Regions from separate parts of the Streptomyces sp. NPDC094147 genome, predicted to be linked through region 2. Evidence: riboswitches for the same ligand, from Rfam matches in the RefSeq annotation. Region 2 holds a riboswitch; the other holds the start of a gene.

The links. A riboswitch is a leader RNA that binds a small molecule or an ion and turns the genes downstream of it on or off. The one in region 2 is predicted to bind cobalamin.
Region 1: it holds a riboswitch for cobalamin, as region 2 does, so the genes downstream of both, ACIQ8J_RS00355 (cobalamin biosynthesis protein) here and metE (5-methyltetrahydropteroyltriglutamate--homocysteine S-methyltransferase) in region 2, are expected to answer to the same signal.

What each region holds. Positions count from the first base shown of each region.
Region 1 covers NZ_JBIWHT010000001.1:64,963-70,701, forward strand. Annotated here, with positions in the region: gene ACIQ8J_RS00335 (class II aldolase/adducin family protein) at 1-23, opposite strand, end outside; gene ACIQ8J_RS00340 (lysozyme) at 142-912, shown strand; gene ACIQ8J_RS00345 (anion permease) at 1,046-2,308, shown strand; gene ACIQ8J_RS00350 (hypothetical protein) at 2,332-2,553, shown strand; cobalamin riboswitch at 2,653-2,794, shown strand; gene ACIQ8J_RS00355 (cobalamin biosynthesis protein) at 2,891-3,847, shown strand; gene ACIQ8J_RS00360 (cobyric acid synthase) at 3,829-5,334, shown strand; gene ACIQ8J_RS00365 (putative cobaltochelatase) at 5,426-5,739, shown strand, end outside.
Region 2 covers NZ_JBIWHT010000008.1:144,617-150,355, forward strand. Annotated here, with positions in the region: gene ACIQ8J_RS15345 (ABC transporter permease) at 1-838, shown strand, start outside; gene ACIQ8J_RS15350 (ABC transporter ATP-binding protein) at 835-1,887, shown strand; gene ACIQ8J_RS15355 (CbtA family protein) at 1,917-2,681, opposite strand; gene ACIQ8J_RS15360 (CbtB-domain containing protein) at 2,698-2,916, opposite strand; cobalamin riboswitch at 2,978-3,069, opposite strand; gene ACIQ8J_RS15365 (histidine phosphatase family protein) at 3,216-3,791, shown strand; cobalamin riboswitch at 3,790-4,010, shown strand; gene metE (5-methyltetrahydropteroyltriglutamate--homocysteine S-methyltransferase) at 4,168-5,739, shown strand, end outside.

The DNA of each region.
Region 1 (5,739 bases), on a different contig from region 2:
GCGGTCGCCGCCTCGTCACTCATGCGGCTGATCCTGCCAGGCCGGTTGCGGCCGGGGCACGGCGGCAGAACGGCGTTCTTCCACTAGCCTCTGGGCATTTGTTCCGTAAATCAGGCTGTACACCGGGATTCTGGGGGATCCATGGCTCGCGATCGCAACCCGGTTCGACGCGGCGTACGGGCACTGCTCGCGGCGTCGCTCGCCGCCCTTGCCGCGGGCTCGCTCGCGCTCACCGCGCTGCCCGGCGCGTCCGCCGCGGGCAAACCGCTCGGCCACGATGTCTCCTCGCACCAGAAGAACGTCGACTGGGGCTCCGCGAAGGACCGGGGCGCCTCGTTCGTCTATGTCAAGGCGACCGAGTCCACGACGTACCGCAATCCCTACTTCGGGCAGCAGTACGACGGTGCCCGCCAAGCGGGTCTGGTCCGGGGCGCCTACCACTTCGCGGTGCCCGACCAGTCCTCCGGCCGGACGCAGGCCGCGTACTTCGTGCGGAACGGGGGCGGCTGGCGGCGCGACGGCCGGACGCTGCCGCCCGCGCTCGACCTGGAGCACAACCCGTACGGCAAGGACGCCAAGGGCGGCAGCAGCGACAAGTGCTACGGGCTGAGCCCGGCCGCGATGACCGACTGGATCACGGGGTTCAGCGACGAGGTGCGGCTGCGCACCGGCCGCCGTCCGGTGATCTACACGACCGCCCGCTGGTGGAACGACTGCACCGGCGGCAGCCGGGCCTTCGCCGCGACCCACGCCCTGTGGCTCGCCCGGTACGCCGCGTCGCCGGGCGCGCTGCCGGCCGGCTGGTCGTACTGGACGTTCTGGCAGTACGCCAACGGCAGCGGGAGCCTGCCGGGTGACCAGAATCTCTTCAATGGGACTTTTGCGCAGCTGGAGCGGCTCGCGGCGGGCTGAGGCGAGGTTCCCGCTGGGCCGAGGGGGTTGGAAAGCGGCCACATACACCGCCACGCCCGCCTCAGTTCACCTTCCGTTCATCCAGGTTACTTACGTTCGTCCAGCCACTGACGTCGAACGATTGCCTGGGTAAATGGAACACATGACACTGCTGCTCGCGATCGTGATCGCGACAGCTCTCGTGTTCGATTTCACGAACGGTTTCCACGACACCGCCAACGCGATGGCCACCACCATCTCGACCGGCGCCCTGAAGCCCAAGACGGCGGTCGCCATGTCCGCCGCGCTCAACCTGGTCGGCGCGTTCCTGTCAGTGGAGGTCGCCAAGACGATCTCCGGCGGGATCATCGACGAAAAAGGCATCAGAACCGAGGTGATCTTCGCGGCGCTGGTCGGCGCCATCCTCTGGAACCTGGTGACCTGGCTGCTCGGACTGCCCTCCAGCTCCTCGCACGCGCTGTTCGGCGGCCTCATCGGCGCCGCGGTCATGTCGGCCGGCTGGTCCTCGGTCAACGGCTCGACGGTCGTCACCAAGGTGCTGCTCCCCGCCGTCGCCGCCCCGATCGTCGCGGGCATCGCCTCGATGCTGGCCACCCGGCTCACGTACCGGATCAACCGGAACACCGACGAGAAGGCCACCGCCAAGGGCTACCGTGCGGGCCAGATCGCCTCCGCCGGCCTCGTCTCGCTCGCCCACGGCACCAACGACGCCCAGAAGACGATGGGCATCATCACCCTCGCCCTGGTCGCCAGTGGTGTGCTGCACCCGGGTGCGAACCCCCCGATGTGGGTCATCGTCTCGGCCGGCCTCGCCATCGCGCTGGGCACCTACCTCGGCGGCTGGCGCATCATCCGCACCATGGGCAAGGGGCTGACCGAGCTCAGGCCGCCGCAGGGCTTCGCCGCCCAGACCGGCGCCGCCGCGGTCATCCTGACCTCCTCGCACCTCGGCTTCTCGCTCTCCACCACCCAGGTCTGCACCGGCTCGGTCATGGGCGCGGGCCTCGGCCGCAAGGGCGGTGTGGTCCGCTGGTCCACCGCCACCCGCATGGTCGTCGCCTGGTGTCTGACGCTGCCGGCGGCCGGACTGGTCGGCGCGGGAGCGGAGTTCCTCACCCGGCAGGGCGCCTGGGGCATCGCCGCCGTCGCGGTGCTCCTGATCGCCGGTTCGGGCGTCATCTGGTCGCTCTCGCGCCGCCAGCCCGTCGACCACACCAACGTCACCGCCGACGCGCCCGCCGAAGCGGCCGAGCCCGCCGGTGTCATCACCACCGCGATCGCCGCGGTCACCCCGCCGCCGACCGGCGTCGCCGCCGCGGCCACCGACCTCAAGGCCACGATCCAGGCCCCGGCCCCGGTGACCCCCGCCGACCCGCCCCGCCCGGCGACGGTCTGACCAGGTACAGGTAAGGAATCCCCATGCACATCGACTGGGCGGCCCTCGGCTCCGTCTTCGGCGTCAGCCTCGTGGTGACCGTCGGCCTGGTGGGCCTGTTCACCCTCGGCATCGTCGGCCTCACCAAGCAGGAGGCCGCGGCCTCCGGCTCCGGCAACGCGGCCCTGGCCCGCACCGGCGCGTACGCCTGCTTCGCGCTCTGCGCGGCGGCCGTCGGCTACGGGATCTACTTGATCGTCGGCTGACCCGCACCGCACTCGTGAACCGCCCTCCGGCCCCGCCGGGGGGCGGTTCGCTGTGTGTCTCGGCACACTCTCGCGCCGCAGGTCAACAGCAAGTTGACGGGTGTTCTCGCAGCGTGGTGGACTGCACCGGCCAGCTACGGCGGCAGAAGAGGAAGCCGGTGCGAATCCGGCGCGGTCCCGCCACTGTCACCGGGGAGCGATCCCCGCGAGCCAGGAACTCTCACCGCCGGTCACGTCGAACCAGGGCGCGGACACCCTGAGTGAGGACATACCGCCATGCGCGCCTGCCTGTTGAGACATACCGCAGTTCCACGCGACGGCCTGGCGGGCTGAGCCCGTGCGGGCCGATCGCAGCTTCGCGTACGGCGCCACGGCCGGACTCCTCGGCGACCTCCTGCTCGGCGATCCGCGCCGAGGGCATCCGGTCGCCGCGTTCGGGCGGGCGGCCGGCGCCGTCGAGCGCGTGCTGTGGCGCGACCACCGCGGGTGGGGCGCGCTGCACACCGTCGTGTGCGCGGGCGGCGCCGCGGGCGCCGCGGCCCTGCTTTCCCGCGCCGTACGAGGCCGTCCCGCCGCGGCCGCCGCGCTGACCGCCGCCGCCACCTGGACGGTGGTGGGCGGCACTTCGCTGGGCCGCGAGGCGCGGGCCATCGGCGGCGCGCTGGCCGCGGGCGATGTGGAGGTGGCCCGGGAGCGGCTGCCGCACCTGTGCGGGCGCGACCCGCAGTACCTGGACGCCGACCAGATCGCCCGTGCCGTCGTCGAGTCGGTGGCCGAGAACACCTCGGACGCGGTCGTCGGCGCCCTGGTGTGGGGCGCGCTGGCCGGAGTGCCGGGGCTCGTGGGCTTCCGGGCGGTCAACACGCTGGACGCGATGGTCGGGCACAAATCGGCCAAGTACCGCAGATACGGCTGGGCTTCGGCGCGCCTGGACGATGTGGCGGGCTGGCCGGGGGCCCGGCTCACCGCCGTCCTCGCGGCGCTCGCGGGCCCGGACAAGAAGGGTGCGGTGCGGGCCTGGCGCGCCGATGCCGGCCGGCACCCGAGCCCCAACGCGGGCCCGGTCGAGGCCTCGTTCGCGGGGGCCCTCGGCGTACGTCTGGGCGGCACGCTCTCCTACGGAGGGCGCGTCGAGCACCGGCCGGTCCTGAACGCATCCGGGCGGGCCGTCGAAGTCGCGGACATCGAGCGGGCGGTACGGCTCTCGCGCCGGGTGGGCTGGCTGACGCTGGCCACCGCCGTCGCCACGAGGGCCGCTGTGAGGAAGGGACGTACATGGGTGGCGGGCTGCTGATCGCGGGCACGACCTCCGACGCGGGCAAGAGCGTCGTCACGGCCGGGATCTGCCGCTGGCTGGTGCGCCAGGGCGTCAAGGTCGCGCCCTTCAAGGGGCAGAACATGTCGCTGAACTCGTTCGTCACGCGCGGGGGCGCGGAGATCGGGCGGGCGCAGGCCATGCAGGCGCAGGCGGCGCGCGTGGAGCCGACCGCGCTCATGAACCCGGTGCTGCTCAAGCCGGGGAGCGACCGGTCGAGCCAGGTCGTCCTCATGGGCAAGCCGGTGGGCGAGTTGAGCGCCCGCGGCTACCACGGGGGCCGCCAGCAGGCGTTGCTCGGCACCGTCCTGGAGTGCCTGGAGGAGCTGCGGGGCACATATGACGCCGTGATCTGCGAGGGGGCGGGCAGTCCGGCCGAGATCAATCTGCGGCGCACCGACATCGTCAACATGGGCATCGCGCGGGCCGCGCGGCTGCCCGTGGTCGTGGTCGGCGACATCGACCGGGGCGGGGTGTTCGCCTCGTTCTTCGGGACGACGGCGCTGCTGAGCCCCGAGGACCAGGCGCTGATCGCCGGGTACGTCGTCAACAAGTTCCGGGGCGATGTGTCGCTGCTTGAGCCCGGCATCGAGATGCTGCGCGGCCTCACCGGCCGGCACACCTACGGGATCCTGCCGTACGCCCACGGCCTCGGCATCGACGAGGAGGACGGCCTGAGCGTGTCGATGCGCGGAGCGGTGCGCGAATCGGTCGTCGCGCCGCCGGTCGGCGAGGACGTGCTGCGCATCGCCGTCTGCGCGGTGCCGCTGATGTCCAACTTCACGGACGTCGACGCGCTCGCGGCCGAGCCCGGTGTGGTCGTCCGCTTCGTGGACCGGCCCGAGGAACTCACCGACGCGGACCTGGTGGTGGTGCCGGGAACGCGCGGCACGGTCCGCGCGTTGGAGTGGCTGAGGGAGCGGGGGCTCGCGGAAGAGCTGGTGCGCAGGGCTGCCGAGGGGCGCCCGGTGCTCGGGATCTGCGGTGGCTTCCAGCTGCTCGGCGAGCACATCGAGGACGAGGTCGAGTCACGGGCGGGCTCGGTGCCCGGTCTCGGACTGCTGCCCGTGCGGGTTCGGTTCGCCGCCGAGAAGACGCTCGCCAGGCCCGTCGGCGAGGCCCTCGGCGAGCAGGTGGAGGGGTACGAGATCCACCACGGCGTCGCCCAAGTCCTGGGCGGGGAAGCCTTTTTGGATGGTTGCCGGGTGGGCGCGGTCTGGGGCACGCACTGGCACGGCTCGCTGGAGAGCGACGGCTTCCGGCGCCGCTTCCTGGAACAGGTCGCGCGGGCCGCGGGCCGCCGTTTCGTGCCCGCCCCCGACACGTCGTTCGGCGCGCTGCGCGAAGAGCAGCTGGACCGGCTCGGCGACCTGATCGAAGAGCACGCGGACACCGACGCGCTGCTGCGCCTGATCGAGCAGGGCCCGCCCGCCGGGCTGCCGTTCATCCCGCCGGGGGCACCGTGAACGCGCCCCGCACAGCCGACGACAGCCCGCCGCACACCCTGCCCGGCCCCGCCGGCAGCGATCGACCGCCCCTCGAAGGAGTGATCAGCACATGAGCACCCGGTATCCGTTCACCGCCGTCGTCGGCATGGACGACCTGCGCCTTGCGCTGCTCCTGAACGCCGTCAGCCCGGCCGTGGGCGGTGTCCTCGTCCGGGGCGAGAAGGGCACCGCGAAGAGCACGGCCGTCCGGGCCCTCGCGGATCTGCTGCCCGAGGTGGCGGTGGTGGCGGGCTGCCGCTTCAGCTGCGACCCCGCCGCGCCCGACGCGCGGTGCCCGGACGGGCCGCACGAGGCCGGGCCGGGTGCCGCCCGCGCCGCGCGCATGGTCGAGCTCCCGGTGGGCGCATCGGAGGACCGCCTGGT
Region 2 (5,739 bases):
CCTGGACGCCTGGGCCGGCCGTCGCGGCCGCGTCACCCGTCCCGGCAACGGGGGACGCCACGCCGCTCCCGCGCCGCTCGGCCGCTGGAAGCCGGCGGCGCTGAGCGCACTGGCCGCGGTGGCGGCCCTCTCGCTCGGCGTCCCGCTCTACGCGCTGGGCTACTGGCTGGTGAAGGGCGATTCGACCTCGCTGCCGTCGGCCTCCGTGTGGTCCTCGGCACTGACCACCCTCGGCTACGCCTCCACCGCGGCCCTGGTCGCAACGGCCGCCGCCGTGCCGGTGGCGCTGTACGGCTGGCGGCGCGGCACCCGGCTCGCCCGGACCGCCGAACGCGCGGCGTACCTCACCCGCGCACTGCCCGGCATCGCCGTCGCCCTCTCCGTGGTCTTCTTCGCCATCCGCTACGCCCAGCCGCTCTACCAGCAGCCCCCGATGCTCGTCACCGGGTACGTCATCCTCTTCTTCCCGCTCGCCCTCACCGCGGTGCGAGCCGCCCTGGCCCAAGTGCCGCCGGGCGTCGAAGAGGTCGCCCGCTCACTCGGTACGCGCCCGCTCGCCGTGTTCACCCGGGTCACACTTCCCCTGGTGCTGCCCGGACTCGGCGCCGCCGCCGCGATGGTGGCCCTCACCGCCAGCACCGAGCTCACCGCCACCCTGCTGCTTCGCCCCACCGGCACCCAGACCCTGGCCACCCAGTTCTGGATCTACACCAGCGGCCTCGCGTACGGAGCCGCCGCCCCGTACGCGGCGCTGATGGTCGTCATGTCCGTACCACCCGTGCTCCTGCTGACCCGCCGTGCCCTCGGCTCCCACCCCACCCCGGAGACCTCCCCATGAGCGGCCTCGCGATCACCGCCCTGCACGCGGCCCACGGCCGCACCCCGATCCTCCAGGGCGTCGAACTCACCGTTCCCGACGGCGAACTCGCCTGCGTCCTCGGACCGTCGGGCTGCGGCAAGAGCACCCTGCTGCGCGTCATCGCCGGATTCCACCCCGCCCAGCGCGGACAGGTCGCGCTCGGCCACACCGTGCTCGACGACGGGCGGCGCCGGCTCCCCGCCGAACGCCGCCGCATCGGCTACGTACCGCAGGACGGCGCCCTCTTCCCCCACCTCACCGTCGCGGCCAACATCGGCTTCGGACTGCCCCGCCCGCAGCGCCGCGACCGCGTCGCCGAACTCCTCGGCCTGATCGGCCTGCCCGGACTCGGCGACCGCCACCCCCACCAGCTCTCCGGCGGCCAGCAGCAACGCGTGGCCCTCGCCCGCGCCCTTGCCCCCAGGCCCGAACTCCTGCTCCTGGACGAGCCGTTCGCCGCCCTCGACGCCACGCTGCGCACCGACCTGCGCGCCGAAGTCGCGGCGACCCTGCGCGCCGCCGGAGCGACCGCGGTCCTCGTCACCCACGACCAGGACGAGGCGCTCTCCTTCGCCGACACCATCGCCGTGATGCGGGCCGGCCTGATCGTGCAGCAGGCCGCACCCGAGGTCCTCTACCGCGAACCGGCCGACACCGCGGTCGCCGGCTTCCTCGGCGAAGCCAACATCGTCCCGGCCGGTATCGAGGGCATGCGCGCCGACACAGCCTTCGGCATCCTCAAACTGACCGTCAACGCCGGTGCGGCGCGCCGGGGACCGGTGCTCCTGAGGCCGCGCCAGCTGCGGCTGAGCGTCACCCCGGGCCCCGGCAAGGTGCGCACCCGGGTCCACCGGTGCCACTTCCGGGGAAGTGATCACCGGGTGGAACTCGTCGCACCGGAGACCGAGGGACTGCCCGGCCTCCTGGTCGCCTACACGGACGTGGCATGGCCCGAGGGCGAGGCGTACGTCGAGGTCGACGGCCCCGCCCACCCCGTCGAGGAACCCGCGACGCTCCCGCCTCGTTGACAGCGAGACGGGAGCGCGCCGTGAACTCGTCAGCCTGATACGGGAGTTGGCCGTGCGGTCGCGTCCTTCCTCGCGGCGGCGGCCGGACGGGGGTTGAGGAGCCGCTCGGCCAGGTGCCCGAAGACCAGGCCGAAGCAGGTCCAGAGGGTGAGCTGGATGCCCAGGGCGGCCAGCCGGAACTGCCACAGCAAGGTGGCGGAGAAGTCCTTGGGGACTTCGTTGATCGCCGGGAGGAACGCGTAGGCCAGGCCGACGGCGAGCACGAAGAACGCTCCGGCCGCGACGGTGGCGTACCAGTTGCCCAGGCGGGGTGCCAGGCGCTTGCCCAGGATGACGGTGGCGATCGCGAGGAGCACGCTCAGCACCATCATCAGGAAGTACAGCGTGGTGCGCTTGCCGATGGTGTCGGGGTCGCCGATCGACGGCGGGTTGGCGGGGTACTTCAGGAACGGCACCACGTACACCGCCAGCAGACCGGCGCCGGACAGCAGGAGTGCGGTGGCGCGCGGGCCGAAACGGCCGGTGCGGCCGAGGGCGAAGCAGTAGGCGAGGGCGGCGATGCCACCGAGCGCCACGCCGTAGACGAGGACGCCGGTGGCGAGACCGGCGGTGGACTGCAGGGAGCGGCTGACCACTGCCATGCCGTGGTCATGGGTGTGGGCGTCTTCGTAGGCGATGGCCGCGTCCACGCGGGGCTCGCCGAGGAAGTAGGCGACGGCGAGCGCGAGCAGCCCGGCGGCGAGGCCGGCGAGCATGCCGCGCACCAGGAGGTTTCTGACGGTTGCGGAGTTCATGGTGTCGGGTCCCCGGTCAGTGGCAGGGGAAGCCGAGCAGGTGGCGGCCGTCGTGCACCCACTCGTGCACGTTCTCGCCGGAGATCACGGAGGTGGCGCCCTGCTCGGCGCCGACGAAGTAGAGCAGGACCAGCATCAGGATGCCGAAGAAGACCGCCCAGGGCAGGATCGCCCCGACCGGCAGCTTGGCGGGAAGTGCGGGGGTGGCGGCGGGCTGGGCGACGGACTGCGCCATGGCAGGAACCTCCTGGGGAACTCGCGTCCCGTTTCGGTGGTGCACAGGACGACGGCAGCGGGTCTGACTTGCTCGACGTTCGCCGCCCCACGGACGGGGCGGCTGCTGCTGGGCTTACAGTGGCGCGACCGTGCCGGGCTCTCACCGGCTTCCGTCATGCCGTCGTCAATATCGGCGGAAAGGTACCGCGAAGCGGTGGGCACGCCAAGGGCGTACGCGGCGGTCATGAGGGGCGCAGCGGATCCGGTGTGCTCCCAACACCCGTCGTACGAAGGCCGGTTGACCGTGAAGGGGCGCACATGACCACCCGAGTGATCCTGGTCTCGCCGGCGAGCAGTGAGGCACTGCGTCAGGCGCGCTTCGATGCCGACAGCCCGCTGGACGCCGCGGGGATCCGCCGGGCCCGCTCGGCCGCCGATGCGCTGCCGGCCGCCACCCGGACCGCGGTCTCTCCCGGCGTCCGCTGCCGGCAGACCGCTGACGCACTCGGCCTGTCGGCGGTGCCGGACGCGGCCCTGGCGGGCTGCGCCATGGGGCGCTGGCACGGCAGGACCCTGGACGAGGTGAGTGCCGCCGAGCCGGCGGAAGTGGCCGCCTGGCTGGCGGATCCGGCGTGTGCCCCGCACGGAGGGGAGTCGCTGCTGACGCTGTGCGGCCGGGCCGGTGACTGGCTGGCGGCAGCGGCACGCCAGGAGGGCCGGGTGATCGCGGTGGCGGAGCCCGATGTCGTACGGGCCGCGGTGGTACGGGCCTTGGGGCTGCCGGAGCAGTTGTTCTGGCGGATCGATGTGCCCCCGCTGACCGCGGTGGAGCTGAGCGGCCGGGCCGGCCGGTGGAATCTGCGGGCCGGGCGGCCGCTGGGAGGCGCCGGGTAGGCTGGCGGGTGCAGCTGGTTCGCCCTGTCCGCCAGGCAGGTGCGTCGCAAGAGGGAACCCGGTGGGAATCCGGGACTGCCCCGCAGCGGTGAGTGGGAACGACCGCCGTCATACGCACTGGGTCCGGGAGTCCGGGTCCGGGAAGCGACGGCCAGTAGGTGTCTGCCCCGGCAGACGTGCCCGCGAGTCCGAAGACCTGCCACTGCCCGTACGCGATCGGTCGCGTGCGGAGATCCGGTGACCTCGAGGGCGGGTCGGCGCACACATCTGGCGGGCACCCGCGGCGACACAGCGCCGGGGACCGCCCGGTCTGCCGTCCCTTCGCGCTCTCGCCCCGTCTCCGGGTCGCTCTGAACAGCTCGCGAAGGAGAGTCCTGTGACCAGCAAGTCCACAGCCGCGGCAGCACGGGCCACCGTGCACGGCTACCCCCGCCAGGGGCAGCGGCGGGAACTGAAGAAGGCCGTCGAGGGGTACTGGAAGGGCCGCGTCAGCGCCGTCGAACTCCGGCGGACCGCCGCCGAACTGCGCGCCGCCAACTGGCGACGGCTCGCCGACGCCGGCATCCACGAGGTCCCGACCGGCGACTTCTCGTACTACGACCACGTCCTGGACACCTCCGTCATGGTCGGCGCGATCCCGGCCCGCCACCGGGCCGCCGTCGAGGCCGACGCCCTGGACGGCTACTTCGCGATGGCCCGCGGCACCCAGGACGTGGCGCCCCTGGAGATGACCAAGTGGTTCGACACCAACTACCACTACCTCGTCCCCGAACTCGCCCCCGACACCGTCTTCACCGCCGACAGCGCCCAGCGGGTCGCCGAGCTGAAGGAGGCCCTCGCGCTCGGCCTCACCGCGCGCCCGGTCCTCGTCGGCCCGGTCACCTACCTGCTCCTGGCCAAGCCCGCCCCGGGAGTCACGGCCGACTTCGAGCCGCTGACACTCCTCGACCGGCTGCTTCCCGCATACGCCGAGGTCCTCGCCGATCTCCGCGCGGCCGGGGCGGACTGGGTGCAGCTGGACGAGCCCGCCCTCGTCCAGGACCGCACCCCGGCCGAACTGAACGCGGCCGCCCGCGCCTACCGCGCCCTCGGCGCCCTCACCGACCGCCCGCGACTGCTGATCGCCTCGTACTTCGACCGGCTCGGCGAGGCCCTGCCCGTCCTGGCCAAGGCGCCCGTCGAGGGGCTGGCCCTGGACTTCACCGGCCCCGCCGCGGCCAACCTCGACGACCTCGCGGCCGTCGGCGGCCTGCCCGGCAAGCGCCTGGTCGCCGGCGTCGTCAACGGCCGCAACATCTGGATCAACGACCTGCAGAAGTCCCTGTCCACCCTGGGCACCCTGCTCGGCCTGGCCGACCGTGTCGATGTGGCGTCCTCCTGCTCCCTGCTGCACGTCCCGCTCGACGCCACCGCCGAACGCGACATCGAACCGCAGATCGCCCGCTGGCTGGCCTTCGCCCACCAGAAGACCACCGAGATCGTCACGCTCGCCCGGGGCCTCGCCCAGGGCACCGGCACCATCGCGGCCGAACTCGCCGCCAACCGCGCCGACCTGGCCTCCCGCGCCACCTCCCCGATCACCCGCGACCCGGAAGTACGCGCCCGCACCGCCGCCGTCACCGAGGAGGACGCACGCCGCGCCCAGCCCTACGCCGAGCGGGCCGCAGCCCAGCGCGCCCGCCTGCGCCTGCCACTGCTGCCCACCACCACCGTCGGCTCCTTCCCGCAGACCGCCGAACTGCGCACCGCCCGCGCCGACTTGCGCGCCGGACGCATCGACTCCGCCGCGTACGAGGAGCGGATCGAGACCGAGATCCGCGAGGTCGTCTCCTTCCAGGAGAAGACGGGCATCGACGTCCTGGTGCACGGCGAGCCCGAACGCAACGACATGGTCCAGTACTTCGCCGAGCAGCTCACCGGCTACCTCGCCACCCAGCACGGCTGGGTC